Regions from separate parts of the Rheinheimera sp. MM224 genome, predicted to be linked through region 2. Evidence: predicted binding sites of a transcription regulator. Region 2 holds the regulator's gene; the other holds the start of a gene.
The links. The regulator FliA, encoded in region 2, starts transcription of late flagellar genes. The targets are predictions, from matches to a motif close to GCTAAAGTTNNNNNNNNNNCNGCCGATA.

Region 1: the regulator FliA is predicted to act here: its motif matches at 4,271-4,298, upstream of OM978_RS15935 (methyl-accepting chemotaxis protein).

The regions. Positions count from the first base shown of each region.
Region 1 covers NZ_OX352320.1:3,364,399-3,380,656, reverse strand. Annotated here, with positions in the region: rRNA gene OM978_RS15960 (16S ribosomal RNA) at 1-468, shown strand, start outside; tRNA gene OM978_RS15955 (tRNA-Ile) at 555-631, shown strand; tRNA gene OM978_RS15950 (tRNA-Ala) at 688-763, shown strand; rRNA gene OM978_RS15945 (23S ribosomal RNA) at 962-3,844, shown strand; rRNA gene rrf (5S ribosomal RNA) at 3,924-4,038, shown strand; gene OM978_RS15935 (methyl-accepting chemotaxis protein) at 4,484-6,523, shown strand; gene luxS (S-ribosylhomocysteine lyase) at 6,596-7,099, opposite strand; gene dnaK (molecular chaperone DnaK) at 7,355-9,262, shown strand; gene dnaJ (molecular chaperone DnaJ) at 9,363-10,490, shown strand; gene OM978_RS15915 (M48 family metallopeptidase) at 10,634-11,440, shown strand; gene OM978_RS15910 (Na+/H+ antiporter NhaC family protein) at 11,594-12,934, opposite strand; gene OM978_RS15905 (iron-containing alcohol dehydrogenase) at 13,177-14,331, shown strand; gene dapB (4-hydroxy-tetrahydrodipicolinate reductase) at 14,419-15,228, shown strand; gene carA (glutamine-hydrolyzing carbamoyl-phosphate synthase small subunit) at 15,425-16,258, shown strand, end outside.
Region 2 covers NZ_OX352320.1:1,612,072-1,628,329, reverse strand. Annotated here, with positions in the region: gene OM978_RS07855 (DUF2802 domain-containing protein) at 1-294, opposite strand, end outside; gene OM978_RS07850 (chemotaxis protein CheW) at 294-788, opposite strand; gene OM978_RS07845 (chemotaxis protein CheW) at 957-1,709, opposite strand; gene OM978_RS07840 (ParA family protein) at 1,711-2,490, opposite strand; gene OM978_RS07835 (flagellar motor protein MotB) at 2,492-3,481, opposite strand; gene OM978_RS07830 (flagellar motor protein) at 3,482-4,225, opposite strand; gene OM978_RS07825 (protein-glutamate methylesterase/protein-glutamine glutaminase) at 4,218-5,414, opposite strand; gene OM978_RS07820 (chemotaxis protein CheA) at 5,426-7,618, opposite strand; gene OM978_RS07815 (protein phosphatase CheZ) at 7,634-8,389, opposite strand; gene cheY (chemotaxis response regulator CheY) at 8,415-8,798, opposite strand; gene OM978_RS07805 (RNA polymerase sigma factor FliA) at 8,841-9,512, opposite strand; gene OM978_RS07800 (MinD/ParA family protein) at 9,557-10,432, opposite strand; gene flhF (flagellar biosynthesis protein FlhF) at 10,440-11,846, opposite strand; gene flhA (flagellar biosynthesis protein FlhA) at 11,857-13,962, opposite strand; gene flhB (flagellar biosynthesis protein FlhB) at 14,114-15,241, opposite strand; gene fliR (flagellar biosynthetic protein FliR) at 15,251-16,024, opposite strand; gene fliQ (flagellar biosynthesis protein FliQ) at 16,024-16,258, opposite strand, start outside.

The DNA of each region.
Region 1 (16,258 bases), 1.8 Mb from region 2:
TGTGAAATGTTGGGTTAAGTCCCGCAACGAGCGCAACCCCTATCCTTAGTTGCCAGCGAGTTAAGTCGGGAACTCTAGGGAGACTGCCGGTGATAAACCGGAGGAAGGTGGGGACGACGTCAAGTCATCATGGCCCTTACGAGTAGGGCTACACACGTGCTACAATGGTACGTACAGAGGGAGGCAAGCTGGCGACAGTGAGCGGATCTCTTAAAGCGTATCGTAGTCCGGATCGCAGTCTGCAACTCGACTGCGTGAAGTCGGAATCGCTAGTAATCGCAAATCAGAATGTTGCGGTGAATACGTTCCCGGGCCTTGTACACACCGCCCGTCACACCATGGGAGTGGGTTGCAAAAGAAGTAGGTAGCTTAACCTTCGGGAGGGCGCTTACCACTTTGTGATTCATGACTGGGGTGAAGTCGTAACAAGGTAACCCTAGGGGAACCTGGGGTTGGATCACCTCCTTACCTAAAGCAGATTTAGTTCGTGTAGTGTCCACACAGATGATTGATTGATACGTAGAGCAAACAGTAAGAACCATTGCGGTTACGGCTGGTCTGTAGCTCAGGTGGTTAGAGCGCACCCCTGATAAGGGTGAGGTCGGTAGTTCGAGTCTACTCAGACCAACCAATTCGCTTTATGCTTCGTTACGGCGAATGTAAAACGAATGACCGAATATCCCAAATGGGGTTATAGCTCAGCTGGGAGAGCGCCTGCCTTGCACGCAGGAGGTCAGCGGTTCGATCCCGCTTAACTCCACCATTACTTAAGAATATTCTGAAAGTAAAATTACTGTTTGAAAACTCAAAGACAAGTTCTTCGGTATGAAGTATTTCTCTTTGAGCTTTATGCTCGAAGTGCTCTTTAACAAATTGGCAAGCTGATAGAAAGAAAACAAGGTAACAATATTTATTTGTGAACCTTATCACACCTTCAATTCCAGACATTTTGGGGTTGTATGGTTAAGTGACTAAGCGTACACGGTGGATGCCTTGGCAGTCAGAGGCGATGAAGGACGTGCTAACCTGCGAAAAGCTGTGAGAAGTCGGTAAGAGACGTTAGACTCACAGATGTCCGAATGGGGAAACCCACCTGATTTATCAGGTATCGTATGATGAATACATAGTCATACGAGGCGAACCGGGAGAACTGAAACATCTAAGTACCCCGAGGAAAAGAAATCAACCGAGATCCCCTTAGTAGCGGCGAGCGAACGGGGGCTAGCCCTTAAGTTGATAAAGAGTTAGTGGAACGCTCTGGAAAGTGCGGCGATACAGGGTGATAGCCCCGTACACGAAAAGGCTTTATCAATGAAAACGAGTAGGACGGGACACGTGGTATCCTGTTTGAACATGGGGGGACCATCCTCCAAGGCTAAATACTCCTGACTGACCGATAGTGAACCAGTACCGTGAGGGAAAGGCGAAAAGAACCCCTGTTAGGGGAGTGAAATAGAACCTGAAACCGTGTACGTACAAGCAGTGGGAGCCCCTTCGTGGGGTGACTGCGTACCTTTTGTATAATGGGTCAGCGACTTACATTCTGTAGCGAGGTTAACCGAATAGGGGAGCCGTAGGGAAACCGAGTCTTAACTGGGCGAATAGTTGCAGGGTGTAGACCCGAAACCGGGCGATCTATCCATGAGCAGGTTGAAGGTTGGGTAACACTAACTGGAGGACCGAACCCACAAATGTTGAAAAATTTGGGGATGACTTGTGGATCGGAGTGAAAGGCTAATCAAGCTCGGAGATATCTGGTTCTCCTCGAAAGCTATTTAGGTAGCGCCTCGAGCGAATACCATTGGGGGTAGAGCACTGTTAAGGCTAGGGGGTCATCCCGACTTACCAACCCTTTGCAAACTCCGAATACCAATGAGTACTACTCGGGAGACACACGACGGGTGCTAACGTCCGCCGTGAAAAGGGAAACAACCCAGACCACCAGCTAAGGTCCCAAAGTCATGGTTAAGTGGAAAACGATGTGGAAAGGCATAGACAGCTAGGAGGTTGGCTTAGAAGCAGCCACCCTTTAAAGAAAGCGTAATAGCTCACTAGTCGAGTCGGTCTGCGCGGAAGATGTAACGGGGCTAAACCATGCACCGAAGCTGTGGACTTGCACTATGTGCAAGTGGTAGAGGAGCGTTCTGTAAGCCGTTGAAGGTATCTCGTGAGGGGTGCTGGAGGTATCAGAAGTGCGAATGCTGACATAAGTAACGATAAGGGGAGTGAAAAACTTCCCCGCCGGAAGACCAAGGGTTCCTATCCCATGCTAATCAGGGTAGGGTAAGTCGGCCCCTAAGGCGAGGCAGAAATGCGTAGTCGATGGGAAACGGGTTAATATTCCCGTACCGACAATACTGCGATGGGGGGACGGAGAAAGCTAGGCAGGCATGGCGTTGGTAGTCCATGTGAAAGTGCGTAGGAAGGGGGATTAGGCAAATCCGGTTCCCTATATTCTGAGACACGAGACGAGCCACTACGGTGGTGAAGCTGTTGACGCTACGCTTCCAGGAAAAGCCTCTAAGCTTCAGGTATTGTCGACCGTACTCGAAACCGACACAGGTGGTCAGGTAGAGCATACCAAGGCGCTTGAGAGAACTCTGGTGAAGGAACTAGGCAAAATAGTACCGTAACTTCGGGAGAAGGTACGCTCTTGTGTGTGAAGGACTTGCTCCGTAAGCACGTGAGAGTCGCAGTGACCAGCTGGCTGCAACTGTTTATTAAAAACACAGCACTCTGCAAACTCGTAAGAGGACGTATAGGGTGTGACACCTGCCCGGTGCCGGAAGGTTAATTGATGGGGTTAGCGCAAGCGAAGCTCTTGATCGAAGCCCCGGTAAACGGCGGCCGTAACTATAACGGTCCTAAGGTAGCGAAATTCCTTGTCGGGTAAGTTCCGACCTGCACGAATGGTGTAATGATGGCCAGGCTGTCTCCACCAGAGACTCAGTGAAATTGAAATTGCGGTGAAGATGCCGTATACCCGCGGCTAGACGGAAAGACCCCGTGAACCTTTACTATAGCTTGGCACTGAACATTGACCCTACATGTGTAGGATAGGTGGGAGACATTGAAGTTGCGACGCCAGTCGTGATGGAGTCGTCCTTGAAATACCACCCTTGTATGTTTGATGTTCTAACGTAGGCCCCTAATCGGGGTTGCGGACAGTGTCTGGTGGGTAGTTTGACTGGGGCGGTCTCCTCCTAAAGAGTAACGGAGGAGCACGAAGGTTGGCTAAGTACGGTCGGACATCGTACGGTTAGTGCAAAGGCAGAAGCCAGCTTAACTGCGAGACAGACACGTCGAGCAGGTACGAAAGTAGGTCTTAGTGATCCGGTGGTTCTGTATGGAAGGGCCATCGCTCAACGGATAAAAGGTACTCCGGGGATAACAGGCTGATACCGCCCAAGAGTTCATATCGACGGCGGTGTTTGGCACCTCGATGTCGGCTCATCACATCCTGGGGCTGAAGTCGGTCCCAAGGGTATGGCTGTTCGCCATTTAAAGTGGTACGCGAGCTGGGTTTAGAACGTCGTGAGACAGTTCGGTCCCTATCTGCCGTGGGCGTTGGATGATTGATTGGAGTTGTTCCTAGTACGAGAGGACCGGAATGAACGAACCGCTGGTGTTCGGGTTGTCATGCCAATGGCACTGCCCGGTAGCTACGTTCGGAACGGATAACCGCTGAAAGCATCTAAGCGGGAAGCCGGCCAAGAGATGAGTCATCCCTTGTACCTTGAGTACACATAAGGGTCGTTGGAGACCACAACGTTGATAGGTGAGGTGTGGAAGCGTGGTGACACGTTAAGCTAACTCATACTAATTGCCCGAGAGGCTTAACCATACAACGCCCAAGGTGTTTGTGTGTGGTGTGAAAAGAATTCTATCTAGCTTGCTTGTTAAAGACCTAAAAACAGTTTTTGCCTGGTGGCAATAGCGCTGTGGAACCACCTGACTCCATTCCGAACTCAGAAGTGAAACGCAGCCGCGACGATGGTAGTGTGGCAGATGCCATGCGAGAGTAGTTCACCGCCAGGCTCCCAATTAAGCCAGAAGGCCCAGTCGAAAGACTGGGCCTTTTTGCTTTATGCGAATTTAGTGGTGGACCATTCGAGCACGGCATTCCCCATGCGACCAGTTCGTCTGGAACGAACTGGAACGAACTGGAACGGCGCAGCCGGCCCGAAGGGTGCAGGGCAGGATGCCCGGAATAATGTAGTTCACCGCACCCGAATTCAGAACAGATCCGCTCAAACCACCACCAACATCTGCTTAACTATCAAACACGGCCGCCCACAAGGGACGCCCCTACAAAAACTAACCCCGCCCCAAAATTACCCAATCGCACCAAAACAACTCATTAATATGCACCAATCTGATACATCTAAATCATTGATTAAATTCACTTATTTATCAAAGTAAATTCAGTGGTAAAACCAGCTGCTTTATGTTTTTATAATGCTGTATCCATTTGGGGGCTGTTATGTCTTACATCAAAAATCTATCCATAAAACAAAAACTATTAATAGCGGTAGGCGGCTCGGTAGCTGTACTTTTAGTGCTCTCTGCACTTTTTACGGTAAACCATTTAAGCCAGCTGACACGCCAGCAAGTGCAGGCGGAAGTTGACTCATTAGTCACCACGGAGTCGGTGAATATAGGCAAATTTTTTGCTGAGTACGCCCAGGTTGCCCGCACTTTTCTGGAGGCTCCGCAGTTTCAGGCCTGGTTCCAGGCTTACCCAGGCCGCAATGCTGAACTGAACTCAGTGCCTGGTTATCAGGACATCAACAACAGTTTTATTAAGATCAGTGAACGGGATCCCAATATACTGTCGGCTTTTTTTGCACTGGATCGTAGTGCTGAATACTTCAGGGAAAGTTCCAGAACAGGTGTGGACAAAGAAGGGCCGGATGCCGGGGATATTAGCAAAGGTTATTTTGCAACCCAACGTCCCTGGTACAAGTTAAGCCTTGAGCACAATAAGTTTTTTGTTGGCTCACCTTCTGCCGATTTCACCACTGGTATTGTGTCCGCAGTGGTAGAGGGGCCTGTGTATTTACCCGATGGCACTTTATTGGGGGTAGGCGGCCTGGATCTGCATTTGGACAAGCTTGGCGAACAAGTAGAACGCATCCGTTATCAAGGCGAAGGCTTGCCGTTTTTGCTTGATAGCCTGGGGCAGGTCGTGCATTTCTCTAAAGCTGCAGGACTTGAAATTAAAGCCAATGATCCGCTGGACCTGTTGGATAAAAATATCGCTAATACAGCAGGTTTCAGCGCATTGGCACAAGCAGCCAAAGAGCAAAAATCCGGTTTTACTAAAGTCAGTTTGTCAGGCAAAAGTTATTATGTGTCGTATCAGCCTGTCAGTCTGGAGTTTCCGAAAATGAACTGGTTGGTCGGCTTATTAATTCCTGCAGAGCTGATTGAAGCTCCCGTGCAAAAGGCCACTGGTTGGGCTTTATTTGCCACCTTGTTGATGTTGGCTGTGATTACCTTGGTTGTTATACTTACCACACAACGTATTATTCGCCCTCTATCAGATTTAACCGAGGCAATGAAAGATATCGCCAGCGGTGAAGGCTATTTAACCCGTACTCTGGCTATTCAAAGTTCTGATGAAGTAGGGGTTTTAGCTCAACATTTTAATACCTTTATCAGTAAGTTAAGGCACTCCTTACAACGTACCTCAGAGCAGTCCGCTTTGGTGCATCAATCCAGTCAAAAATTAAATAAAGTGGCCGGTCAGACTGACTCTGAAATTCAGAGTAACAAGCTGCAAATTGACGCAGTTTCTGCCGCAGTGACTGAAATGTCAGCCACAGTGCAGGAAATCAGTCATAACGCGCAGCAAACCAGTTCTGCCGCGTCGCGAGCTCAGCAACGTGGGATAGAGGGTGCAGTGCTATCACAGGCTGCAGTGAAGGATATGGGCCTGTTGGCTGGTACCATGACTGAAGCCGTGGATGTGGTGATTGGATTAGCGAAAGAATCTGAAAATATCGGTGCCGTAGTAGATGTAATTAAGGCGATAGCGGATCAAACTAATTTACTGGCGCTTAATGCCGCTATTGAAGCGGCGAGAGCCGGTGAGCAAGGTCGTGGTTTTGCTGTGGTTGCTGATGAAGTTCGATCTCTGGCGGGCAGAACCAGTGAAAGCACCGGCCATATCCGTACTATGGTTGAAAAGCTGCAGGCTATCGCCAAAGAGGCTGAGACGAAGATGCAACAAGGGCGTGAGCAAACTCAGTTAAGCTCAGAGCGCGCCACATCGATGCAAAGCGCATTGGATGCTATAGGGCAGGCCATTGAAGTGGTGCAGCAACAAAGTACAGCTATTGCAGTTGCAACGCAGCAACAAGGCGTAGTGGCAGAGGATATTAATTTGAATATTCATCGTATCACGCAGTTAATGGACAGTACGGCGTCTCATACCACTGAGCTGAATACGGAGTCTAATGTGCTGAACCAGGCAGCCCAGCAACTGAAAACTATTACGGGGCAATTTAAACTGCACTAACACAGCACTAGAACAAAAAAGGCCACAGCGTTGAGCAGCTGTGGCCTTTTTCTTCTTATAATGAATAACTTATTACTTTAAAAATTCAGCAGAAAGTTTTAACTCGTCATTTAAATTCACACCCACGCCACGGCTGATGATGTTCTGAGCAATTTCTTTGGCTTCAGCTAAAGAATGCATTTGGGCTGTGCCACATTGATAAATATTCAGCTCAGGAATTTCAGACTGGTTTTGTACTGTCAGCACATCGGCCATCGCTGCTTTCCATGCTGCTGCAACACGCTGCTCGTCCGGTGTACCAATCAGGCTCATATAAAAACCTGTGCGACAGCCCATAGGGGAAATGTCGATGATTTCTACGCCATCGCCATTCAAGTGATCACGCATAAAACCAGCAAATAAATGCTCCAGTGTATGAATGCCTTTTTCTGACAGGATTTCTTCGTTAGGCACGCAAAAACGTAAATCAAATACAGTGATGTCATCACCTTTTGGCGTATTCATTTTTTTAGCCACACGTACAGCAGGCGCTTTCATAATGGTGTGGTCAACGGTAAAGCTGTCTAATAAAGGCATGATCTTTCTCTCTGTTCAGGCTCATAGTCCGGTAATTAAGCAGGATTATACGCCGCAATTGCTTTTTGGGTTAAATGCTTTTCTGTTCTATAGCCTTAGTTTCGGCGCTAACAAGTGGCTGAACCCGCATTTTTGCTCATTTATCGCACAAACGATAAATTTTTTTAAAAAAATAACCTTGAATCGAATAGGGGTAAACCCCATTAACTGGTCAACACAATTTTAATTGTACAGATTAATAAGCGGAGAGTAGTTATGGGTAGAATTATTGGTATTGACTTAGGTACAACAAACAGCTGTGTGGCTATTTTAGATGGCGACCAGCCACGCGTTCTTGAAAACGCTGAAGGTACCAGAACCACTCCTTCCATCATCGCTTATGCCGAAGACGGCGAAGTATTAGTTGGCCAGCCAGCCAAACGTCAGGCTGTGACTAACCCTAAAAATACTTTGTTCGCAATTAAGCGTTTGATTGGTCGTCGTTTTGAAGACGCTGAAGTTCAGCGTGACATCAAAATCATGCCTTACCAGATTGTTAAGGCTGATAATGGTGACGCCTGGGTTGAAGTTAAAGGCAAAAAATTAGCTGCACCACAGATTTCTGCTGAAGTGCTGAAAAAAATGAAGAAAACTGCTGAAGATTATCTGGGCGAGCCAGTGACTGAAGCTGTTATCACAGTTCCTGCTTACTTCAACGATGCACAACGTCAGGCTACTAAAGATGCCGGCCGTATCGCAGGTTTAGAAGTAAGACGTATCATCAACGAGCCAACAGCAGCAGCTCTGGCTTATGGTATGGATAAGAAAAAAGGCGACACCAAAGTTGCAGTTTATGACTTAGGTGGTGGTACTTTCGATATCTCTATCATTGAAATCGACGATGTAGATGGCGAACAGACCTTCGAAGTATTAGCAACCAACGGTGACACTCACTTAGGTGGTGAAGACTTTGACTCTCGTGTGATCAACTACTTAGTAGACGAGTTCAAAAAAGAGCAGGGCATTGACCTGCGTAACGATCCACTGGCGATGCAGCGCTTAAAAGAAGCGGGCGAAAAAGCCAAGATCGAATTGTCTTCTGCTTCTCAGACTGAAGTGAATCTGCCATATATCACAGCAGATGCTACTGGTCCTAAGCACTTAAATATCAAAGTCACCCGCGCTAAGCTGGAATCTTTGGTAGACGATTTAATTCAGCGCACTATCGAGCCGCTGAAACAGGCATTAAAAGATGCTGACCTGTCTGTAGGTGATATCAACGATATCATCCTGGTGGGTGGTCAGACTCGTATGCCTAAAGTTCAGGAAGCTGTTACAGCATTCTTCGGTAAAGAGCCACGTAAAGACGTGAACCCTGACGAAGCTGTAGCTGTTGGTGCTGCGATTCAGGGCGCTGTATTGTCTGGTGACGTGACGGACGTCTTGTTATTAGACGTAACTCCATTGTCTTTAGGTATTGAGACTATGGGTAGCGTTATGACTGCCTTGATTGAGAAGAACACCACTATCCCAACCAAGAAGTCACAAACCTTCTCTACTGCAGATGATAACCAGGCTGCGGTAACTATCCATGTGCTGCAAGGTGAGCGTAAGCAAGCTTCTGCCAACAAGTCACTGGGTCAGTTTAACTTAGAAGGTATTCGTCCGGGCCGTCGTGGTGAACCACAAATCGAAGTCACCTTCGACTTAGACGCCGACGGTATTCTGCATGTGTCTGCTAAAGACAAAGACACAGGTAAAGAGCAGAAGATCACTATCAAAGCTTCTTCAGGCTTAACAGATGAAGAAGTGGAACGTATGGTACGTGACGCTGAGTTAAATGCTGAAGAAGATAAAAAGTTTGAAGAATTGGTGCAAACCCGTAACCAGGCTGACGCTTTAGTGCATGCAACCCGCAAGCAAATTGAAGAAGCTGGTAACGACTTAGCGACCAACGACAAACAAGAGATTGAAGCTGCTGTTGCTGCGCTGGAAACTGCCATCAAAGCAAACGATAAAGCTGAGATCGAAGCCAAAACTCAGGCTCTGATCCAGGCATCTCAGAAACTGTCTGAAGTGGCTCAGGCGAAAGCGCAACAAGGTGGCGCTGAACCTCAAGCACGCAATGCTGCTGGTGATGACGTCGTCGACGCTGAGTTCGAAGAAGTTAAAGACAACAAATAATCATTGTGTCTGTGGGGTCGCCTCTTTAAGATGCGCCCCATACCTGAGTAAATGTGAGCGGCCGCCTTGTGCGGTCGCTCCTCTATCAAGATGAGTTGTTATGTCGAAGCGTGATTATTACGAAGTGCTTGGCGTCGAAAAAGGCGCTGACGATAAAGAAATCAAAAAGGCCTATAAACGGCTCGCCATGAAATATCACCCGGATCGAACTCAGGGTGATAAAGCTATGGAAGAGAAGTTTAAAGAAGTGCAAGAAGCCTATGAGATCCTGTCGGATGACCAGAAGCGCGCTGCGTATGATAACTATGGTCACGCTGGTGTGGATCCAAACCGTGGCGGCGGTGGCGGTGGTGCCGACTTTAACGACATCTTCGGTGACGTTTTTGGTGACATCTTTGGTGGTGGCCGTCGTGGTGGTCAATCCCGTGCTCAACGTGGCTCAGACTTACGCTACAACCTGGAGTTAAATCTCGAGGACGCTGTACGTGGTAAGTCGGTAGAAATTAAAGTACCAACCTGGGTGTCCTGTGATGTCTGTGATGGTTCAGGCGCGAAAAAAGGCACTCAAGCCAAATCCTGTCCAACCTGTCATGGTGCTGGCCAGGTGACTATGCGGCAGGGCTTTTTTGCTGTACAGCAAACCTGTCCTACCTGTAGTGGCCGTGGCAAAATTATCCCAGACCCATGTACTAAATGTCATGGCGATGGCCGCGTAGAAAAAACCAAAACGCTGTCGGTGAAGATCCCGGCTGGTGTGGATACTGGTGACCGTATCCGTTTAGCAGGTGAAGGCGAAGCAGGGCAGTTTGGTGCGCCGGCTGGTGACTTGTATGTGCAGGTGCATGTGAAAGATCACCCTATCTTTGTGCGTGATGGCAACAACCTCTATTGCGATGTGCCTATCAGCTTCAGCACTGCCGCTTTAGGTGGTGAAATTGATGTGCCGACCTTAGATGGTCGCGTTAAGCTGAAGATCCCGGCTGAAACCCAGACCGAAAAAATGTTCCGTCTGCGTGGTAAAGGCGTGCAGTCTGTCCGTGGTGGCGGTGTAGGTGATTTGGTCTGTAAAGTGGTAGTTGAAACGCCTGTTAACTTAAGCGACAAGCAAAAAGACTTGTTACGCCAACTTGATGAAAGCTGGGGTGGTGACAGTGAAGCCAAACACAGACCTAAGTCTAAAGGCTTCTTTGATGGTGTGAAGAAGTTTTTCGATGATTTAACTGGCTAAGCCAGTTTTCTAAACCATCAGAATGAAAACCACCTGCGGGTGGTTTTCTTTTTTCAGATACCGCACAATAACTGAACTTATTTGAGCTTTGATAGTTCTATTAGCTGCCGTTTCAAGTACGAAAAGAAAAGAAGGATCATTTAATGCGTACTAAGTTAGTGCTTCCATTGTTAATCGCCACAGTGCTGCTTGCAAGCTGCACTCATTCTCCTACTGGCCGTCGCCAGCTGATGTTATTTGATGATAAAAAACTCAGTGCTATGGGTATTCAGACTTTTGAGGGGATGAAGGCAGAAACCCCGATCAGTAAAAACAAAAAAGTGAATCAGTATGTGCAGTGTGTGGCGAATAACCTGCTCAAACACACCGACGCCAAATGGCAACAAACTCCCTGGGAAATAGTGGTATTTGAAGATGATCAGGTGAATGCTTTTGCTTTACCAGGTGGCAAAATGGGCGTGTATACCGGACTTCTGTTAGTGGCGGATAACCAGTCACAACTGGCGGCTGTCATAGGTCATGAAATTGCCCACGTAATGGCTGGACATAGCAACGAGCGTTTATCCAGCGATCAGTTTATATCTACAGCCCTTACCGTCGCCGACAGTGCCTTGACCGTCGCAGGTTCGCCTTATCAGGAGCAAATGAAAACGGCCTTTGGTTTGGGGGCTCAGGTCGGTATCGCTTTGCCGTTTAGCCGAGCGCACGAAACTGAAGCAGATATTATGGGACTTGAGCTGATGGCTAAATCTGGTTTTGTGCCGACTGAATCTGTGAAGTTATGGCAGAACATGGCGGCTAAAGGTAGTGGCTCAACGCCTCAGCTGTTATCCAGTCACCCAGTGCCGGACAATAGAATTAAAGAGTTGAATAAACATATGGCGGTGGCAGAAAGTTATTATCAGCAGCGCCGCAGTCAGGGCGCTTTGCCGAATTGTAATAAAGCTTAAAATTCAAATAACAAGGCCAGCTTAATGCTGGCCCGCTTTTACATTTTGCTGTCCTGTAAAATGCCTGTCCAGGCCATCGTCGCTGAGCTTCGACGTTAAAAATCGCTTCAGACGATTTTTTACATTTTGCGGTCCTGCAAATGCCTGTCCAGGCTATGGTTGCTGCGCTTCGACGTTAAAAATCGCTCCAGACGATTTTTCCAGAAGAATACGAGCTACAGCAAAAACCGCGAGAATTAAACAGTAGTAACTGTTAGTCACTACATCCCACGGCGATAAACCGAAGCTGGCACCTAATAACAAAGCCTGGGCACCATAAGGGACTAAGCCTTGTGCAATACAGGCAAACACATCCAATAAGCTGGCGCTACGTTTAGGCGTGATTTGGTGGTGCTGAGCAATATCTTTACTGACATCGCCTGTGACGACTATGGCCACAGTGTTATTAGCAATACAAAGATTGCTGACAAAAGCCAGAGCTGCAATCGCCAGTTGCTGAGCTTTATTGCCTGCCAGTTTTAACTTTAAAGCCAAAGCTGTGACATGGCTGGATAAATACTGTAAGCCCCCTTGCTGCTTTACAAACTCACCCAAAGCACCAACCAGCATCGATAACAGGAAAATTTCCTGCATAGAGCCAAAACCTTTGTAAATATCTTTACCCAGGTTCGCCAACTGATAATCGGCAAATACAGCACCCTGTAATGCGGCTAACACTATACCCAACAGCAAAACAGCAAATACATTCATACCTGCCACAGCCAGGATCAGGATAGCTGCATAAGGCAAAACACCAGTCCAGCTAAAATCTTTCACAGCCACGTCGGTCTGGCTTTGGGCTAAAAAAGCAAACAAAGCTAAAGTCACCAGCGCAGCTGGCAGAGCAATTTTCAGGTTCTCTCTGAATTTATCTTTCATCTCCGCCCCCTGAGTACGGGTAGACGCTATGGTGGTATCAGAAATAATTGACAGGTTATCGCCAAAAATCGCTCCGCTTAACAGCACACCTGCCACTAAAGCTGGCTCTAATTGTGCCTGTGTACTCAAACCCACGGCAATAGGCGCTAAAGCACCAATAGTCCCCATCGAGGTGCCCATAGCCGTAGCTACTATGGCGGAGATCACAAATAAGCCGGGCAACAAAAACTGCGCTGGAACTATCGACAAACCTGCGTTGACCACAGCATCTACACCGCCAGTTGCCTGAGCGACTGTGGCAAAAGCTCCTGCTAACAGATAAATAATACACATGGTAATAATATTGCTATTACCAGCGCCTTTCACCAACACCTCAATAGATTCAGTCAGTGGCGCTCTATAAAGCCAAATCGCCAACACCAAAGCCGGGATAATAGCCACAGGCCCCGGCAACTGATAAAAAGCATAATCAACGCCCTGGGATTGCAGATACAAGCCTGTGCCTAAAAACAGAGCGACAAACAGCAACAACGGCAGCAAGGACAAACGGGCTTGCTGTTTTTGCGATAACGTCATGAGTTTTCCTCTAAACCTGAAAGGTTTTAAAATTTTTCGGAATATAGAGACGTCCAGAAGGCCTGTCAAATATTAAAGCTGACTAAGCTATAGCAAACTGTGCGCCTGATTCGCTTAAAACCAGCCTAACTGAATTCCGTGATTTTGCCTATGACAGAAGAAAAAACCAAAAGCAGCTTGAACTTAAAGCGGTTCAGGCCCATATAAACCACTGAATTTTTGTTTTACACACCGGAGCTACTATGTTTAATTTTTCTTACCATAATCCAACCCGTATTGTGTTTGGTGATGGCCAAATCAGTCAGTTGAGCAAGTTGGTCCCTAAGGAAAGCAAAGTATTGCTGACCTATGGCGGTGGTTCTATTAAACAAAATGGTGTGTATCAGCAGGTGATTGATGCATTAAAAGGCCATCAGGTGCTGGAGTTTTCTGGTATCGAACCCAACCCAAGCTATGAAACCCTAAGTAAAGCTGTGGCCCTGGTAAAAGCAGAAAAAATCGATTTTATTCTGGCTGTTGGTGGCGGCTCTGTTGTTGATGGCAGCAAATACATAGCAGCAGCTGCGTTAATGGAGCAAGACGGCTGGGCAATTTTAGAGAATAAGGTACGTATTAAAGCGGCATTACCTTTAGGTTGTGTGCTGACTTTACCTGCTACAGGTACTGAAAGTAATGCGAACGCTGTTATTACCCGTCAAAGTACGCAGCAAAAGCTGGCCTTTTCGCACCCTTCGGTTTATCCACAGTTTGCCGTTCTTGATCCAAAAGTCACTTACAGCTTACCAGCTAAACAAATTTCCAACGGTGTAGTGGATGCTTTTGTGCATGTGATGGAACAATACCTGACCTATCCGGTCAACGCTGCAGTGCAAGACAGATTTGCTGAATCCTTGTTACAGGTGTTGATTGAAGAAGGACCAAAAGCTTTAAATGAACCCGAAAACTACGATATCAGAGCCAATGTGATGTGGGCTGCTACTATGGCACTGAATGGTTTGATTGGTGTTGGTGTACCTCAGGATTGGGCCACGCACGGTTTAGGTCATCAGCTCACCGCCTTGTATGGCTTAGACCATGCTCAAACTTTGGCCATTGTGCTGCCAGCTTTAATGCAACAACAACGAGCGACCAAACGCGACAAGTTATTGCAATACGCCAGCAGAGTCTGGGGTTTACAGCAGCAAGACCCAGATCGTCAGATTGATGAGGCTATCAGTCATACCCGTGCCTTCTTTGAACAAATGGGTGTTCCTACCCGTTTAACTGCGTATGGTTTACCTGCTTCTTCTGTAGACGAGTTAATGGCCAAAGTGATGAGCCAGAGCATGGATAAGCTGGGTGAGCATGGCGATATCAACTACAGCGCCAGCCGTGCCATTTTTACTGCTGCAGTTTAATAGAGGGTGGCAGTTTGGGGTTGCATATCCATCCGGACTGCCGTTTAATAGCGCCCGTATCAACGCAGCCAAACACAGGAACAACAGATGAGTACAGTAGGTATTTTAGGTGCCAACGGCCGTATGGGCAGAGCTTTAGTCAGTGTGGCTAAAGAGCATCAATTGCCGATGAGCGCTGCTACTGTACGTGCAGGGTCTGCTTTAACAGGTATGGACGCTGGTGAACTGGCAGGTTGTGGCAAATTGAATCTGCCTTTTATTGAAACCTCTGTAGCTGCTTTAGCTTGTGCCGACATCTGGATTGATTTCACCATGCCAGAAGCCATGCTACAGCATCTGGAATTGTCGGTGCAGGCCAAAAAAGCATTGGTGATTGGTGTGACTGGCCTAACAGATAGCCAGTATGCAGCAGTGCAACAGGCCGCTAAACATATTCCCATCGTCTGGGCGCCGAATATGAGTGTAGGAGTTAACTTATTACTGCATTTGGTAGAAACTGCAGCAAAGGTAATGGGGCAGACAGCTGACATTGAAATTATTGAAGCGCACCACAGATTTAAAAAAGATTCACCTTCTGGCACTGCTATGGCTATAGGCCATCAAATCGCCAAAGCTTTGGATCGTAATCTCTCTGATGTGGCTGTTTATGGCCGTGAAGGCATGACTGGCGAGCGTGATCAAAAGACCATTGGTTTTGCGACGGTCAGAGGCGGTGACATTATTGGTGACCATACCGCACTCTTTGCTGACCTCGGAGAGCGCTTGGAAATTACCCATAAAGCTTCCAGTCGCAGTACTTTTGCTCAAGGCGCGTGGCGTGCAGCGCTTTGGTTGCAAAATAAACAGCCAGGACTTTATTCTATGCAACAAGTGCTGGGTTTGGCCGACTTAGCTTAACTTTTTGAGCAATATGTTATAAAAATGCGATCAAAGCGTCATTTTTATAAAATATCAAAAAAGAGTTAGACCAAATAGCTCAAATCGCCTAGAATAGTCAGGTTTGCCTAAGCAAACTTGGATACAAAAATTCTGGGTCAAAACGGGTGGTGAACAACAATGTTTTTCCCCCGTTTTCTGCTGTTTGGAGGTTATTTTGACTAAGTCCGCCCTGCTCGTACTGGAAGACGGCACCGTATTTCGCGGTACAGCCATTGGCGCTGAAGGTATTTCTGTTGGAGAGGTGGTGTTTAATACCTCGATGACCGGGTATCAGGAAATCCTCACGGATCCTTCCTATGCTGAACAAATCGTCACTCTGACATATCCTCATATTGGAAATACCGGCACAAACGATGAAGATGAGGAATCTGATAAAATCTGGGCCAAGGGCCTGATTATCCGTGACCTTCCTTTGTTAGCCAGCAATTTCCGTAATCAAGCCTCTCTTAGTCACTATCTTAGCTCCCGTAATATTTTAGGTATCGCCGACATAGATACCCGTAAGCTGACCCGTATTTTGCGTGAAAAAGGCGCACAAAACGGCTGCTTGATGGCCGGTGATAACTTAGACGAAAGCAAAGCTTTAGAACTGGCGCGTGCTTTCCCTGGTTTGTCCGGTATGGACTTAGCCAAAGAAGTTTCAGTGAAAGAGTCTTATCAATGGACAGAAGGCAGCTGGACTTTAGGTCAGGGCTTTGCCAAACCAGATAATTCAGCCTTTCATGTAGTTGCCTACGATTTTGGTGTGAAACGTAATATTTTACGCATGTTGGCCGACCGCGGTTGTCGTTTAACTGTAGTTCCGGCTCAAACTTCTGCTGAAGAAGTATTAGCACTGAACCCTGACGGTATTTTCTTATCCAATGGTCCTGGTGATCCGGCTCCTTGCGATTACGCCATTAAAGCCATCGAAACTTTCCTGACCACTGATATTCCTGTGTTTGGTATTTGTTTAGGTCACCAATTACTGGCGTTAGCCAGCGGTGCT
Region 2 (16,258 bases):
CCCTAAATGACTTTCTAAACTCAGTACTCTTTGTCCCACACCAATAACGGTGGAACGCAATTCTTCCACATCCTGATGCGAGCGTTTTAACTGCACAACTTGTTGCTCCAGCAGCTGATGCAGTTGCTCAATCTGTTGTTGCTGTTGCCAGCTGGCGGCAGCATTTTCGTTGATAATAGCCAGCAGCTTTCTACTTTGGCGTGAAGCAACCACAGCCATCACTACAGAAAGCAACAAAATGGCTGCGATCCCCAGCAGCCATATCCATGAAAAGTCAGTCAGAAAATTAGCCATTAAATACTACGGATCTCTTCCCATTCGTCATCGGACAGCAGTTTATTCAGATCCACCAGGATTAATAATTCGCCGTCACGATTCGATACGCCCTGGATGAACTTGGCACTTTCGTCTGTGCCTACGTTTGGAGCTGTATCAATTTCTGATTGTTTCAGATAAACCACTTCAGCCACGCTGTCGACCATAATGCCAATGACCTGACGTTCTGATTCGATGATCACAATACGGCTGTTGTCAGTGACTTCTGATGGTGGTAAACCAAAACGAGCACGGGTATCAATCACAGTGACTACGTTGCCACGTAAATTGATAATGCCCATCACATAATCTGGCGCACCAGGAACAGGCGCTATGTCTGTATATCTCAGAACTTCCTGCACCTGCATGACGTTAATACCGTAGGTTTCTTCCTGCAGCTTAAAGGTCACCCATTGCAGCACTAAGTCTGTGACTTCTTTAGTTTTGCCAGATTGTGCTGTTAAATTACTCATGCCTAGCTCCTACCCAGAGGTTAAATTCTTATATACCCGTCAGACTTGAAGCTGCAGCTTTGTTGACTGCGCCATCTCGCCCCAATCACATAGTTTACTATGCTCCCGGGGACTCACAAGCTTGTCGCCTCTCTGCAACACCAAGTTAATTGGGTATAGTATTCTTATTCAGTGCTGACTATTCATTCCCTTTGCCAATAAGGCAATCAGGGCGTCGACGTCCAGCAAAGCACACATATGTTCTTTAATTAAACCAGCGAGCCATGGCCTTTTGCCTTCGGTCTCACGCCACTTTACTTCGTCTTGCTCTAAGGCGATTGTGTTGACCAAAGTATCACAGGCCAGACCCCAATGGCTATTGCCCAGCATAATAACATATTGATAGTTTAGCTTTTCTGCCAGTCCCTGATCATATTTTTCTGGCATCACCCAAAGCGCAGTGTCTACCACATTGATTTTTTGTTCACGGTACAACATCACACCTTTGAGCCATTCAGGCTGGCCTGGTAATGAGTTGATAGGCATCATTTTATGAATACCGCCCAGCGCCTTTAAAGGTAAAGCCACTTTTAAACCTGCCACTGTAAAAAACAGCGCCTGAAAACGGCCTTTTCTGTAATCTTTTACCACAGGCGCTGCTGCTTTAACTACAGGAGCAGCAACTTTCACCTGCTCAGTAACAGGTGCGGCTGGCACAACTACCGGAGCTTTGACAACTGGGGCTACTACCGGAGCTACGACGGTCGGTTTTGCTATCACCGGGGCTTTAACAGGCGCAATAACCGGAGCTGATACCGGAGCCAACAGTTCATTCAGTTGCTGTTTTTTTGCTTCCTGAATAGGCGTTTCGACCACGTCATCCGTCAATAAAGCATTTAGATAATGCTTCATGACTTTTTGGCTGGCTTGTAAATCGCTCATCTTAATTCTCCGGTGCTAACTGCAGTAAATAGGTTAGCAGCGTATTGTAAGCAAACACACCCCGCGATTTTGGCGCGAATACAGGAGGTGGAGTCTGAGCCAGGCTGGCGTCACGGAATTTAGTGTCAATAGGAATAACGGCCGACCAAACCCTTTCCTGATACTGAGCTTTTAGTGCTTTGTAGGCATCCAGTGATGCTTTAGTTCTTTTGTCGTACATAGTCGGCACTATGGTGAAAGCATAATCCTGTGGCGACGAACTATGCATCAGCTGCATAGTGGCGATCATCCGGTCCAGGCCTTTTAATGCCAGAAACTCAGTTTGTACAGGTATTAAAATACGGTCACAGGCGGCCATGGCATTGACCATCAACACACCAATGACAGGTGGGCAGTCAATCAGCACATAGTCGTAATCATTTTCTATTTTTTGCAGCGCCTTTTTCAGGATCAGGCCCATGCCCCCTTGCTGACCATGAGAACGGTCTAAGGTAGCAAGTGCCATAGAGGTCGGCAGAATATCCAGATTAGGCATACCACTTGGACACATGGACTGCAGAATTTCTTCGCCGGTAATGTCTTTACCGCGCAGGAAAATATCGTACACGCTGACTTCCAACTCTTCGGCATCAATACCAAAGTAGTACGTCAGAGAGCCGTGAGGGTCAGTATCGATCAGTAAAACGCGATGACCACGCTGTGCAAGCAAAGCGCCTAAAGTGACTGTCGTGGTAGTTTTGCCAACTCCACCCTTTTGATTTGCGATAGTCCAAACAACCAATTTACTGTTCCTGCTGTATAGGTGGCTCTTCTTCGCCCGGCTCGGGCGGTCTGGTTGTGATCCGTATGCCACCATGAGGTAAGCGGATCACCCGTATTTTGTTCTGTTCTTGTTGTGCAGCTTCTTCAGCTACTTGTTCTGCTGCGCTGTCCGGTGCGACTGGTTCAGGCGCTTCAACCACAACAGGCTCGTATGCATATTTAGATAAGGCTATCACTACTTTACGGTTCTGGCTGCGCCCTTGTGCAGTGCTGTTTTCTGCAAAAGGGGAATATTGCCCGTAGCCTTCAATAGCCATACGTTGTGGTGCTATGCCTAACTGTTCCAATAACCGGACTATAGACGCAGCCCGCGCAACTGACAATTCCCAGTTCGACGGAAATTGTTCGGTGCGGATAGGCACTGAGTCAGTATAACCACGCACCCTCATAAAGTTGTCTGTCTGCTTCAGGATAGCAGTAAGTTCGGTCATCACCGCAGAAGCCGAACTATTTGAACTGGCACTGCCGCTGCTAAATAACAAGCCACTGCTAAGTTCAATGGTCAGCCAGTCTTCGTCCAGTGTGACCTTAGCCAAATCAGACTCCACCAGACTACGCAAAGCTCTGTTGATGTCTTTTTGCATTGCAGCCAAAGGACTGCCCAATTTTGTGCTGTCGATCTGTTCCAGTTTAGCGTTGTCGGCCAACAAAGTCGGGCCTGTCGCTTCTTCTAAACCTGAACCATATAATTCAAAGTCACTTTGTGGATGGATATCAGGTTGAACCGATTGCCCCTGAATACCCGTCTCTTTTTTATCCGTAGCTTCAACAAACACCTTGGAAATAGTGTCCTGCAGTTTTTGAAACTGCTCACGCTCCATGGTAGCCATCGAATAAAGCACCACAAAAAGAGCAAACAACAAGGTCATATAGTCGGCGTAGGACACCAACCAACGTTCTGTATCTGATTTATCCGCTTCAACAGCGACAGAGCGGCGTGGCCTGTACATTTAATTTGCTCTGTAAGCCAGCAGCTTGGATTCGACACTGCGTGGGTTTTCGCCCAGCGCTATAGAACACAAACCTTCGATCACCATCGAATGAAACAATGCCCGTTCTTCTACTAATACTTTGATTTTATTAAATACAGGTATAAATACAAAGTTAGCTAAACCCACACCATAAATAGTAGCAACAAAAGCCGTGGCTATCCCCTGTCCTAACTCATCCGGATTAGAAATGTTAGACAACGCCAGAATAAGACCAAGAACAGCACCCACTATACCTATAGTTGGACTGTAGCCGCCCATAGCTTCAAACACCTTAGCTGCCCGCAATAAACGTTCTTTCTCCAGATGCAACTCTGTATCCAGAATATCCTGCAGCACTTTGGCTTCAGTGCCGTCGACCAATAAATTTAATCCCCGTTTTAATAAAGGCTCTTCTTCGTTTAACGCATCTTGCTCTAACGACAAAAACCCTTGTAAACGTGCAGAGTGGCCCCACTGGGTAATGCGTTCAATAGTGGAGTCGAAGTCCAGTTTAGGAGGGGTAATAACCCACGGCAGCAAACTCATACTTAACCGAAACTGCGAAGCAGGGCTTTGAATAAGCACAGCACCTAAAGTACCACCGAAGACGATACAAAATGCAGGCCAATGCAACAAGGTAAAAACATCGCCGCCTTCCTGGCTGAACCCACCGACAATAGCCACTAACGCAATGATGATGCCGGCAAGGGTAAGCTTATCCATGACCTACTTCAGCCACAATACGGGCTGCCACGTCAGATAACGCCACTTCAAGATCGGTTAAACCAGCAGCAGTCACAGCTTGTGGCATACCATACACCACGCAACTTGCTTCATCCTGCGCCCAGATACGTGAACCGGATTGCTTCAGCAAACGAGCGCCTTCACGGCCATCAGAGCCCATGCCTGTCAGTACTATAGCCAGCACCTTGTCATTAAAGACTTTTGCTGCAGTACCAAAGGTGATATCCACACTGGGTTTAAAGGTAATACGGGGCGAATCATCTTCACGAACCCGCAATCTGGCTTGGTTTTCATTGCCATCTACCAGCATTTGTTTACCGCCAGGTGCCAGATAAGCCACACCGGGGCGCAAAATATCGTTGTCTGCAGCTTCTTTCACTTCAATTTTTGCTAAACCATTTAACCGGCTGGCAAAAGCGCCGGTAAAGGCTGCAGGCATATGCTGGATAAGCACTATAGGCAAAGGAAAATTGGCAGGCAAAGCGGTGATAATTTGTTGCAAAGCGACAGGACCGCCAGTGGACGTACCAATGGCAACCAGTTTGTAGTTTTTACCGCTGGAATCAAAGCTGCCTGAACGGTGAGTTTCTGCACGCTCAGAAGCACGACTTTGCAATTCAGCACGTTCAGCTAAAGCTCTGGCGGCCAGACTTTGAGCTAAAGGTGCTCTTGCAGGTATGGCTGAAGAACTTGCCGGAGGCGTCAATGGCGTCCTTGACGCTAAAGTTGAGCTTGCAGAGCCAGTTAAACTGGACGGTCTGCTGATCACTCGACGTCTGGCTACTGTTTTGACGCGCTGACGTAAGACATCAGCGGCTTCTGCTTTGTCGCGGGCAATGTCTTCGAATTTTTTCGGTAGAAAATCGATGGCGCCAGCTTCTAATGCATCTAAAGTGGCTTTGGCACCTTCATGCGTCAGCGAAGAAAACATCAATATAGGCGTGCGCTGCACCCTTAAGATTTCGCGCACGGCCTGAATGCCATCCATCACCGGCATTTCGATGTCCATCGTAATAACGTCAGGACGTAAAGCTAAAGCTTTTTCCACCGCCTCTTTACCATTATTGGCGGTGGCAATGACCTCTAACTCGGCATCCTGACTCAGTATTTCCGTCAGACGGCGACGGAAAAAACTGGAGTCATCAACAACTAATACCCTGATGGTCATAGTGCACTCTCTTAAGCTGAGAATTTGTCAAAGCGATCAAATTTAATTTTGGAGCGTTTTGCATAATGCTTCAGCAGATTAGGTACATCCAGGATCAGCGCTATACCGCCGTCTGATGTGATAGTAGCGCCCGCCATACCCGGAGTGCCTTGCAATAACGCATCCAGAGGTTTGATCACTACTTCTTCCTGACCAATCAGAGAATCCACCACAAAACCAATTTGCTGTGTGCCTATTTGCACTATCACCACATGGCCTTGCTCGCGCTTTATCTTCTTGCTTGAGCCTTTAACCAGCCAATGCTCGAGATAAAACAATGGAATAGCTTTATTGCGGACTACTATCGTCAACTGGCCATCAACATTGTTGGTTTTGGCTAAATCAAGGTGGAAAATTTCATTGACTGTTGCCAACGGCAAGGCAAAGGTCTGCTCACCCACTATCACCATTAAGGTTGGTAATATGGCGAGAGTCAGAGGAACCTTAATCTCTAATAAAGTACCCTGACCTAGTTTCGAGTTGATATGTACGGTACCGTTCAGTTGGGTAATTTTGGTTTTCACCACATCCATACCCACACCACGGCCAGAAATATCGGAAATTTGCTCTTTGGTCGAGAAACCAGGGGCAAAAATCAGGTTAAAGGCTTCGGTATCCGACATACGCGCAGCTGCATCCGGATCCAGCACACCACGTTTAATGGCGATGGCTTTCAGTTTTTCCGGATCCATACCAGCACCGTCATCCTGGATGGTCAATAAAATATGATCACCAGCCTGAGAGGCCGCCAGTCTGACTAAACCTGTACGAGGTTTACCCGCTTTAACACGCACGTCCGGCATTTCAATACCGTGGTCAACCGAGTTCCGCACTAAGTGGACCAATGGGTCGGCCAGAGCCTCCACCAGGTTTTTATCTAAATCTGTTTCTTCCCCTTCCAGCTCAAGGTTAATGTCCTTTTGCAGTGAACGGGCTAAATCGCGAACCACGCGTGGGAAACGACCAAATACTTTCTTGATCGGCTGCATCCGGGTTTTCATCACAGCGCCTTGTAAATCGGCGGTGACTACATCCAGGTTTGCAATGGCTTTGCTCATTTCTTCGTTCTGAGCAGAACCAGACAAGCTCACCAGACGGTTACGTACCAGCACCAACTCACCGACCATGTTCATGATCTGATCAAGGCGCTTGGTATCAACCCGGACTGTAGTTTCTGGCTGGTTGGCTGCAGCTTTTGGATCGGCATCTGGATCTTTTGGAGCTGCCGCTACCGGAGCTGCTTTAGCTACAGCTGGTGCAGGCGCTGCTGCTTTCACTGGTTCAGGAGCTTTTGCCGCAGGAGCAGGCACTACCGCAACAGGCGCTTTGCCTTTGCCATGCAATTCATCCAGCAAGGATTCAAATTCGTCATCAGAGATATCATCACCAGAAGCCGCTTTGGCTTTTTCTGCTGGTTTAGCAGGAGCTTTTTCAACTGGCTTAGATGCAGCAACTGCGGCTTCGCCAGGAATAAAAGAACCCTGACCATGCAACTGATCTAAGATAGCTTCGAACTCATCATCAGTAATATCTTCACTGGCCGTTTCTTTCACGGCAGGCGGAGGCAAGTTGGCTGAAGTATCACGGCCAGGCGCACCGGCACCATGCAATTCATCAAGCAATGACTCAAATTCATCATCACTGATTTCGTCGATGGAAGAAGAACTTTCGACAGCAGGAGCAGCTGCAAACTCGACCACAGCATCAAACTCTTCCATGCTGATTTCAGGTTCTGGTTCTGAGGCCACAGCATGATGAGCATGTTCGTCTTCCGACTCAGGCATACTCAGTCGATGCAAAGCTTCGATAATAGCGGGGTCAGCTGGAGTCAGAGGTTCGCGGTTTTGCACATCGGCAAACATAGCGTTGACTGCATCCAGGGCCTGTAAAATAACATCCATCAATTCTGCGGTCACACGACGTTTGCCGGTCCGCAAAATATCAAACACGTTTTCGGCGCCATGGCAGGCGTCAACTAATTCAGTCAGCGATAAAAATCCAGCGCCACCTTTGACGGTGTGGAAACCACGGAAAATGGCATTTAATAAATTTGCGTCATCCGGATTATTTTCCAACTCAACCAACTGCTCTTGCAGTAGTTCAAGGATCTCGCCGGCTTCGACTAGGAAATCCTGTAAAATATCCTCATCTAAATCAAAGCCCATGCTACAGCTCCCCTTTTAGAAACCTAAACTTGATAATAAATCGTCCACATCATCCTGACCGGACACCACGTCATCACGCTCTGCTGCGTCAATAATAGGGCCTTCAGCTTCGTGACCTGCTTTTGGTTTTTTCGATACGGCTGCTGGTCGTTCTTCCATACTTAAATTGGTTTGACCAAAGGCCGTTAATAAACCAATTAAGCTGTCTTCCACTTCCCGGACCAATTCAATGACCCGCCGTAAAATCTGACCTGTTAAATCCTGATAATCCTGCGCCATCAATACTTCGGTCAGCCGTGCATGTAAGGTAGCAGAGTTTCCTGTTGCCTGATGCAAAAAGCCATCGAGATTATGACATAAGGCCTTGAACTCACCGACTTTTAAGTCGCGACTCATCAATTTCTGCCAATTTGGCAAAATAGATTGTAAGTGTGAGTTGAGTTCATCAGCGATAGGAAGACAGTTTTCAACCGCGTCCATGGTTTTGTTCGCGGCCTGTTCTGTCATATCAATAACATGATTCAGCCGTTTTTTTGCATCCGGAATATCATCTTCCAGCAAAGAACTTAAGGATGGGTCAATTTGGAAACTTTTCAGCGAGTCGTGCAGTTGCCGGGTTAGTTTTCCAACCTCGGCAAATAACTCGGAGGAGCCAGGTACAGCCAGCTGTTGCACCAATTCGTTCGCCGCGTCGGTTTCGCCGAACTCCAGCAACTGAACCAGTTCACGGGCCTGCTCTAATGAAATCAAGGGTGCCGTAGCTACAGACATGGTGTACTCCTTTGTCAGTTACGGTTTAACCCAGGCGTTCAAATACTTTAGCCAGTTTTTCCTGTAAGGTTGCAGCAGTAAAAGGTTTGACGATGTATCCATTCACACCAGCTTGTGCAGCTGCAATGATTTGTTCCTTTTTCGCTTCAGCGGTAACCATCAACACAGGAATATGCTTCAGTCTGGCATCAGCACGAATTGCACGCAGCAAATCAATACCTTGCATACCTGGCATGTTCCAGTCTGTGACAACAAAATCAAAATCACCGTTTTGCAGCATAGGCAAAGCCGTGCTGCCATCATCAGCTTCAGACACATTAGTGAAGCCAAGATCTCTTAACAGGTTTTTTATAATGCGTCTCATGGTTGAGAAATCATCAACCACAAGAATTTTCATATTCTTATCCAAAATCCCCTCCGGTGAGAGCCCAAGCTGGACTAACTCAAACTATTACAACCAATCCTGCATTCTGGAGCGCAAGCGCACCAGCGCCTGACTATGAATCTGACTGACCCTGGACTCGCTGACATCCAGCACAGCACCAATCTCTTTCAAATTTAGTTCGTCATTATAATACAGCGACAACACTATAGCTTCTCGTTCCGGTAAGCTACTGATATTTTTTATCAACGCCTGTTGAAATGCATCAGTTGCCTGTTGTTCGTACAAATGATCGTCATCTTTATCATTTGCCGTGACCAACACATCATCCGAGATGCCCAGATCTTCGATACCAATAATGCGACCACTGCTGGCGTCACTGAGCATATGATGATACTCATCTAAAGATATATCAAGTTTTTCAGCAACTTCACTATCTTTTACATCACGACCCAGTTCGGATTCAAGTTCAGAAATAGCTTCAGCTATCATACGGGAATTGCGGTGAACAGAGCGCGGAGTCCAATCACCACGACGGATTTCATCCAGCATAGAACCGCGTATACGAATACCGGCAAAGGTTTCAAAGCTTGCACCTTTACTGCCATCAAAGTTTTTTGCAGCTTCGATCAGACCAATCATACCGGATTGAATAAGGTCATCGACCAGGACACTGGCAGGTAAGCGGGCCAACAAATGGTAGGCAATACGTTTAACCAGAGGCGCATGCCGTTCAACCATTTGAGTCAGATGATCAGCGGCACCGTAGGCCGCAAGTTTGCTATTCAAACCAGACCTCTCGCTTCAGGTTGTTGTACCAGTTGTTCCAGAAAAAATTCGAGATGCCCGGATGCGACGGGTGGTACAGGCCACTGCACTGCACGGGTGGCCAAAGTACGAATCGCCAAAGAGGCCGGAGTTTTTGGAAAAGCATCCACAAAAGCTTTCTGCTTACGTGCCGCTTTTCTGACGTTTTCATCAAATGGAATAGTCGCGACCAACTCTAATGTGACATCAAGGAATCTGTCTGTCACCCGGCTTAGCTTGGCAAAAAGCTCCTGCCCTTCTTTTAAACTGCGAACCATATTGGCAACAATTTTAAAGCGCTGCACACCATGTTCACGGCTCAATATTTTCATTAAGGCGTAAGCATCAGTGATAGAAGAAGGTTCATCACAGACCACCACTAACACGTCTTGTGAAGCGCGGGAAAAACTTAATACCATATCGGAAATACCAGCAGCTGTGTCCACCAGTAAAATATCAAAACGGGTGCGCATTTCGCTAAAAGCACGGATAAGACCAGCATGTTCCACTGGCTTTAATTCGGTCATGGATTGAGTGCCTGAAGTCGCTGGTACAATTTTGATACCAAAAGGCCCTTCAATCAGAATGTCATCCAGTTCTGCTTCGCCAGACAACACATGAAATAAGTTTTTTTGCACCCTAAGTCCAAGCATTACGTCACAGTTCGCTAACCCCAGGTCAGCGTCCAGCACCAATACTTTTTTTCCAAGCTGAGCCATAGACATGGCAAGGTTCAGCGTAACGTTAGTTTTACCCACGCCACCTTTGCCGCCTGTCACTGCTATGACTTTTACAATCTGTTGTTTCTGTTGTTGCTTCATTCTTCTCAGGCCACTGGCTTGATCATCATTCATCGGAAGATTATGCATAGGTTCCTTCCACCCGGGCCGTCGTGTCTGAATACCACTGATAACCCGTACTACTGTTAGAGGTCCGTAACTGCTCTGCCTTGGCAACCATTGTTTTCGCTTCGGCCATCTCGATATCCTCAGGGACTCGTTGGCCGTTGGTCAAATAACTGACCGGTAACGCATTTTGTATTGCCACGTTAATGATTTCTCCCAAACTTAAGCATTCATCAAGTTTGGTGAAAATACAACCCGCTAATGGAATACGTTTGAAATGTTCAACGGTTTCCTGCATCACGCGAGCTTGAGATGTTGCAGACAATACCAGATAACTTTTTATTTTAACACGCGAATTATGCACTAAAGACGCAAGTTTTTCAGCAAGACGAACGTCACGCTGACTCATACCTGCGGTATCAATCAAAATTAATTTACGTTGTTGTAACTGATTTAACAGCGTCGCTAACTCTTCGCTGTCTTTGACCTGTTTTACCGGACAACCAATAATACGGCCAAAAGTAGCTAACTGCTCGTAAGCACCAATGCGGAATGAATCTGTGGTAATTAAAGCCACCTGATCCGCCCCATGACGTTTAGCAAACTGAGCTGCAAGCTTTGCCACAGTCGTGGTTTTGCCTACGCCTGTAGGACCAACCAGGGCCACTACGCCGCCACGACGCATAATATCGTCATTGGTGGTGATCAACTGCCCTGTTAATAACTCTAACGCACTGTCCCATGCTTCAGCATCGCTGATATCTTCTGGCATAAAGCAGGCAATTTGATCAGCCACTGGTTCAGATAAACCCAGAGCCAGCAGTTTTTCAATCACCATGGCACGCACAGGCTCACGACGCGCTAAATCCTGCCACATTAAACCTGAGACCTGGTGTTGCAGCAGTTGTTTCATCGACGACATTTCACTACGCATCGCATCAAACTGTTTTTGCATCAGCTTGGCTTGCTGTTCCTGATAACGTGTCAATTCAGTCAGGTTGACCACTGGTGCGTCGGAAGATTGACGTTCGTTATCCGAAGGTGTTGAATTTGCAACCGAAAATAGCGCGTTGGTCGCTGCAGCAGTTTTTGCAGCCGCCATTTTATTGGCAGAGATAGCCTGAGCAGCTGCAGGTTGTTTACTAATTTGACGGGCTAATAAAGCTTGCAGAGAATCGGCAGGCACTTGCTCTGGCTCATCATCTACTTTGATATTCAAACGACTACCTACCGCAGGCTGAGCTGCAACTGCAGGTTCAGCCACAACCACAGATGGCGCGGCTTCCGGGTCTATTGCCGCTACAATTTCAACGCCGCCAGCCACTTTTTTATTCGACAGAATAATAGCATCAGGGCCTAAAAACTCTTTGACTTCTGTCAGAGCGGTACGCATATCTTTGGCAACAAAGCGTTTGATTTTCATAGCTTAACTCCTAATTCGACTGGCCTACCACACTGACAATACGGATTTGTTTGTTGTCAGGGATCTCTTGGTAGGACAAAACCCGTAATCCTGGAATACTGTACTTCACGAATCGTGCCATAACTGATCGCAGAATGCCGGAAGTCAATAAAACTGCCGGTTCGCCGGCTAATTCCTGATTCTGACAGGCAGTAGCTAATGACTGCTGAATACGCTCAGCAAGGCCAGGCTCTATACCAGCGCCATCATTGCCGGCCGATTGCATCGACTGATGTAACATCTGCTCTAAATCAGGTGCGAAGGTGATCACCGGCACTTCAGGCGCACTGCCCACCACTTCCTGAATAATCAGGCGTTTTAACGCCACACGGCAAGATGCAGTTAATACGTCAACATCCTGACTCTTCGAGCCATAGTCCACTAAGGTTTGTACTATGGTGCGCATATCACGGATAGGCACCCCCTCATGCAACAGGTTTTGCAGCACTTTTACCACCACAGTCAGCGGCAAGGTATCTGGTACTAAAGCATCCACTAGCTTAGGTGAAGATTTAGCCAGCATGTCCAGCAAGTTCTGCACTTCTTCATGCCCCAGCAACTGAGCAGCATTATTGGTTAAAATCTGGCTTAAATGAGTGGCCACTACGGTCGCCGCATCCACTACTGTGTAGCCTAAGGTTTGAGCATGTTCACGCTGATTTTTTGCGATCCAGACCGCCTCTAAACCAAAAGCAGGATCTTTAGTGGCTATACCTTTGACAGTACCAAACACCTGACCTGGGTTAATCGCCAGTTCGTTATCGTGCCGCAGTTCTGACTCGCCTGTGGTCACGCCCATCATGGTGACACGGTAGGTATTAGGCTCTAAATCCAGATTGTCGCGAATATGCACAGCCGGAATAAGGAAACCCAGCTCCTGAGATAGTTTTTTACGCACGCCTTTAATACGGGTCAGCAATTCGCCGCCCTGCGCTTTATCAACCAGTGGAATTAAACGATAGCCGACTTCTAAACCTATAGTGTCGACTGGCTGTACATCATCCCAGCCAATTTCTTTGACGGGAGCCATTTCAACAGGAGTGGTCATTTCAGCCTTTTTGATCGCAGCTGCTTTTTTAGCTGTTGGGTTTTCCACCCGGTACAAATAATAAGCTGCACCACCCACTATTGCGGCCAGACTCAAGAAGGCGACATGAGGCATGCCAGGGACTATACCCATAATGACTAAAATGCCAGTCGCAATGACCAGCACCTTAAAGTTACTGAACTGGCCGGCCATCAGAGTACCAAAATCACCCTCTTTGTTTTGACGGGTAACGATAATGGCTGTACCCACTGACAACAACAAACCTGGTATTTGCGCCACCAGACCGTCACCTATGGTCAATAAGGTATAAATTTCAACAGCTTCCATAAAAGGTAAATCGTGCTGCAGTACACCAATGATCAGACCGCCGATGATGTTTATTACCATAATGACGATACCGGCCATGGCATCACCTTTAACGAATTTATTGGCACCGTCCATCGAACCATAGAAATCAGCTTCTTCACCAATTTCCTCTCGGCGTTTACGAGCCTGATCAGCGTCAATAAAACCAGCGTTTAAGTCGGCGTCTATCGCCATTTGTTTACCCGGCATAGCATCAAGGGTAAAACGGGCCGTTACTTCAGAGATACGTGCAGCACCAGAGGTGACAACCATCATATTGATAATAACGAGGATAATAAAAACTACAAAACCTACAGCGTAATTACCACCTATCACCACTTCACCGAAAGCTTCTACCACCTTACCTGCTGCGTCAGGGCCATTGTGGCCTTCCAGTAAAATGACCCGCGTACTGGCAATGTTCAAAGTTAAACGCAAAATAGTAGCCACCAGAATAACGCTGGGGAAAATAGCAAAATCCAAAGGTTTTCTGGTGTAGATGGTGATTAACAGTACCACCAGACCTAATGTGATATTGAAGGTAAACAAAATATCCAGCATCAAAGGGGGTAAAGGTAATACCACCATGGCCAAAGCTGCCAGGATCATTAACGGAGTGCCAACACCTTTGGCATAAGACCAAACTTCGGGATTAACACGGGAAAACATTTGGGTCATCGACATAACAAGCCTGACAAATTACTGACGCTACAGGCTGTTATACAAAAACCGTTCCACAATTAAATGGCCAGTGTCAGAGCTATCAGCTCTGACACTGGGTATCGAAGTCATAATAGGAGTGAATGATATGTGGGTCAGAGCCAAGGCTCTGACCCTAGTGGCGGAAATCTTCCGGAATGGGAAGGTCTCTCGCCAGATTTTTCGGCCGTTTTCCTTTGCCTTTTTTATACATATTCAACTGATATACATAAGCCAGCACCTGAGCAACAGCCGCAAATAACTGCTCAGGGATGGGATGATCAAGCTCTGTGGTATAAAAAATCGAACGGGCTAAGGCAGGTGATTCAAGCACTGGTACTTTGTTTTCTTCGGCTAAACGACGGATATAAAGCGCCACTTCATCGGCCCCTTTAGCCACAACTACTGGCGCTCTGAATTTGGCCTGATCGTACTTCAGCGCTACCGCAAAGTGAGTCGGGTTAGTAACCACCACATCTGCTGTAGGTACAGCGGCTATCATACGGCGGCGGGCCGCCTGATACTGCAAGCTACGAATACGGCCTTTAACCCGGGGATCACCCTCAGAGTTTTTGTATTCGTCTTTGACTTCCTGCAACGTCATTTTTAATTCTTTATGGTGTTTCCACATCTGATAAGGCGCATCGATAGCGGCAATGACAATAACGCTGAAACAAATGCCAAAAAACACCCAGGCTAAAATTTCAGCTGAGGCGAAAATATCCTCTGGATTGGTCATCAAGGATAAGGCCATGATGTCGTCAAAGAAGGTGGACAACAACGCAAAAGTTAAACCACCGATCACCAGTACCTTAGCAATACTTTTAATCAGCTCGACCATCGCCTGTAAACCAAACATCCTCTTGATGCCCGTCAGAGGATTCAGTTTGCTAAATTTAAAACCGACGGCTTGCCAGGTAAAGTTATAACCACCAATGATCACACTGCCCACATAAGCAGCTAACAAAATCAGCAGGAAAAATTTAAGTAGTCCTGGAAATAATTCAATTAATGCATCCTCCCAGACGGAGAACATTGAATAAGGATTAAAAATATCTTTTTCATCCAGCGACAGTAAACGACGACAAACTTCCAGCACTGAGCCTGCTATCTCTTTACCGAAAATTAAAATGCCTGCGCTACTGCCCACCAACACAGCAAAAGTAGCCAGATCCTTGGAACGTGCAACCTGACCCTTTTTTCGGGTGTCTTCGAGTTTTTTACTGGTGGGTTCTTCGGTTTTTTCCTGACCTGAACTTGCCATAGCAGTCTCCTAGCAGCCTATCAACTTGCAGGTGTATTCAATACCATGCTGCCAGTTCAGATTAAAATGAAATAAGAAGGTATCCATCGTCAGCCACATAATAAGCAAACCCGCCAACATACTGATAGGCATACCTATAGAGAAAATATTCAACTGAGGTGCTGTACGGGTTAACACACCAAAAGCAATATTGACCACCAGCATAGCCGTTACTGGCGCCAGCGTGATGGCCAAAGCTGTAACAATAATCCAGCCGCCAAATTCGGCCACTTGCCAGTACTTATTCACATCCATCCACTGGCCATTAATGGGCAGTGATTCAAAACTAAAGACAACCATCTGAAACATAATCAGATGTCCGTCGTACACCAAAAATAACAAAGTGGCCAAAATCAGATAAAACTGGCCTATAGCTGGCACAGACACACCGTTGGCAGGATCGGCCATAGCGGCAAAACCTAAACCGGTTTGAGTCGCCAGAATTTGACCTGCGGTGACAAAAGCCTGTACAAAAATTTGTGAGATAAAACCTATCGCCAGCCCTATGACAATTTGTTGGATCATTTGCACCACCAGATTCAGCGACATCAGATTGACGTCTTTCACCGGCGGAACCACAGGCATAATCATCACGATAAAGGCGGCACAAAAGGCGGCTTTGACCCGGGTCGGAATATTTTTTGCCCCAAAAGCCACCATAATAAACATCATGGCGGATACACGGGCGAAAGGCAGCATAAAGTCAGCAATAACCTGAAGTAATTGCTGCAGTGGATACTCCATCAGCTGATAACCGTTGGAATGCTCAGATAGAGCTTCTCGGTGTAGTCCATTATGGTTTGAGTTAACCAGTGCCCACCATACATCAGAGCGAGTAATGTCACTATTAGACGAGGTAAAAAACTTAAGGTTTGTTCGTTGATTGAAGTCGCAGCCTGAAAGATAGACACAATCAAGCCGACAATAAGCGACGGAATAATGGCCATGGAGACAATTAAGATCACCAGCCAAAGCGCA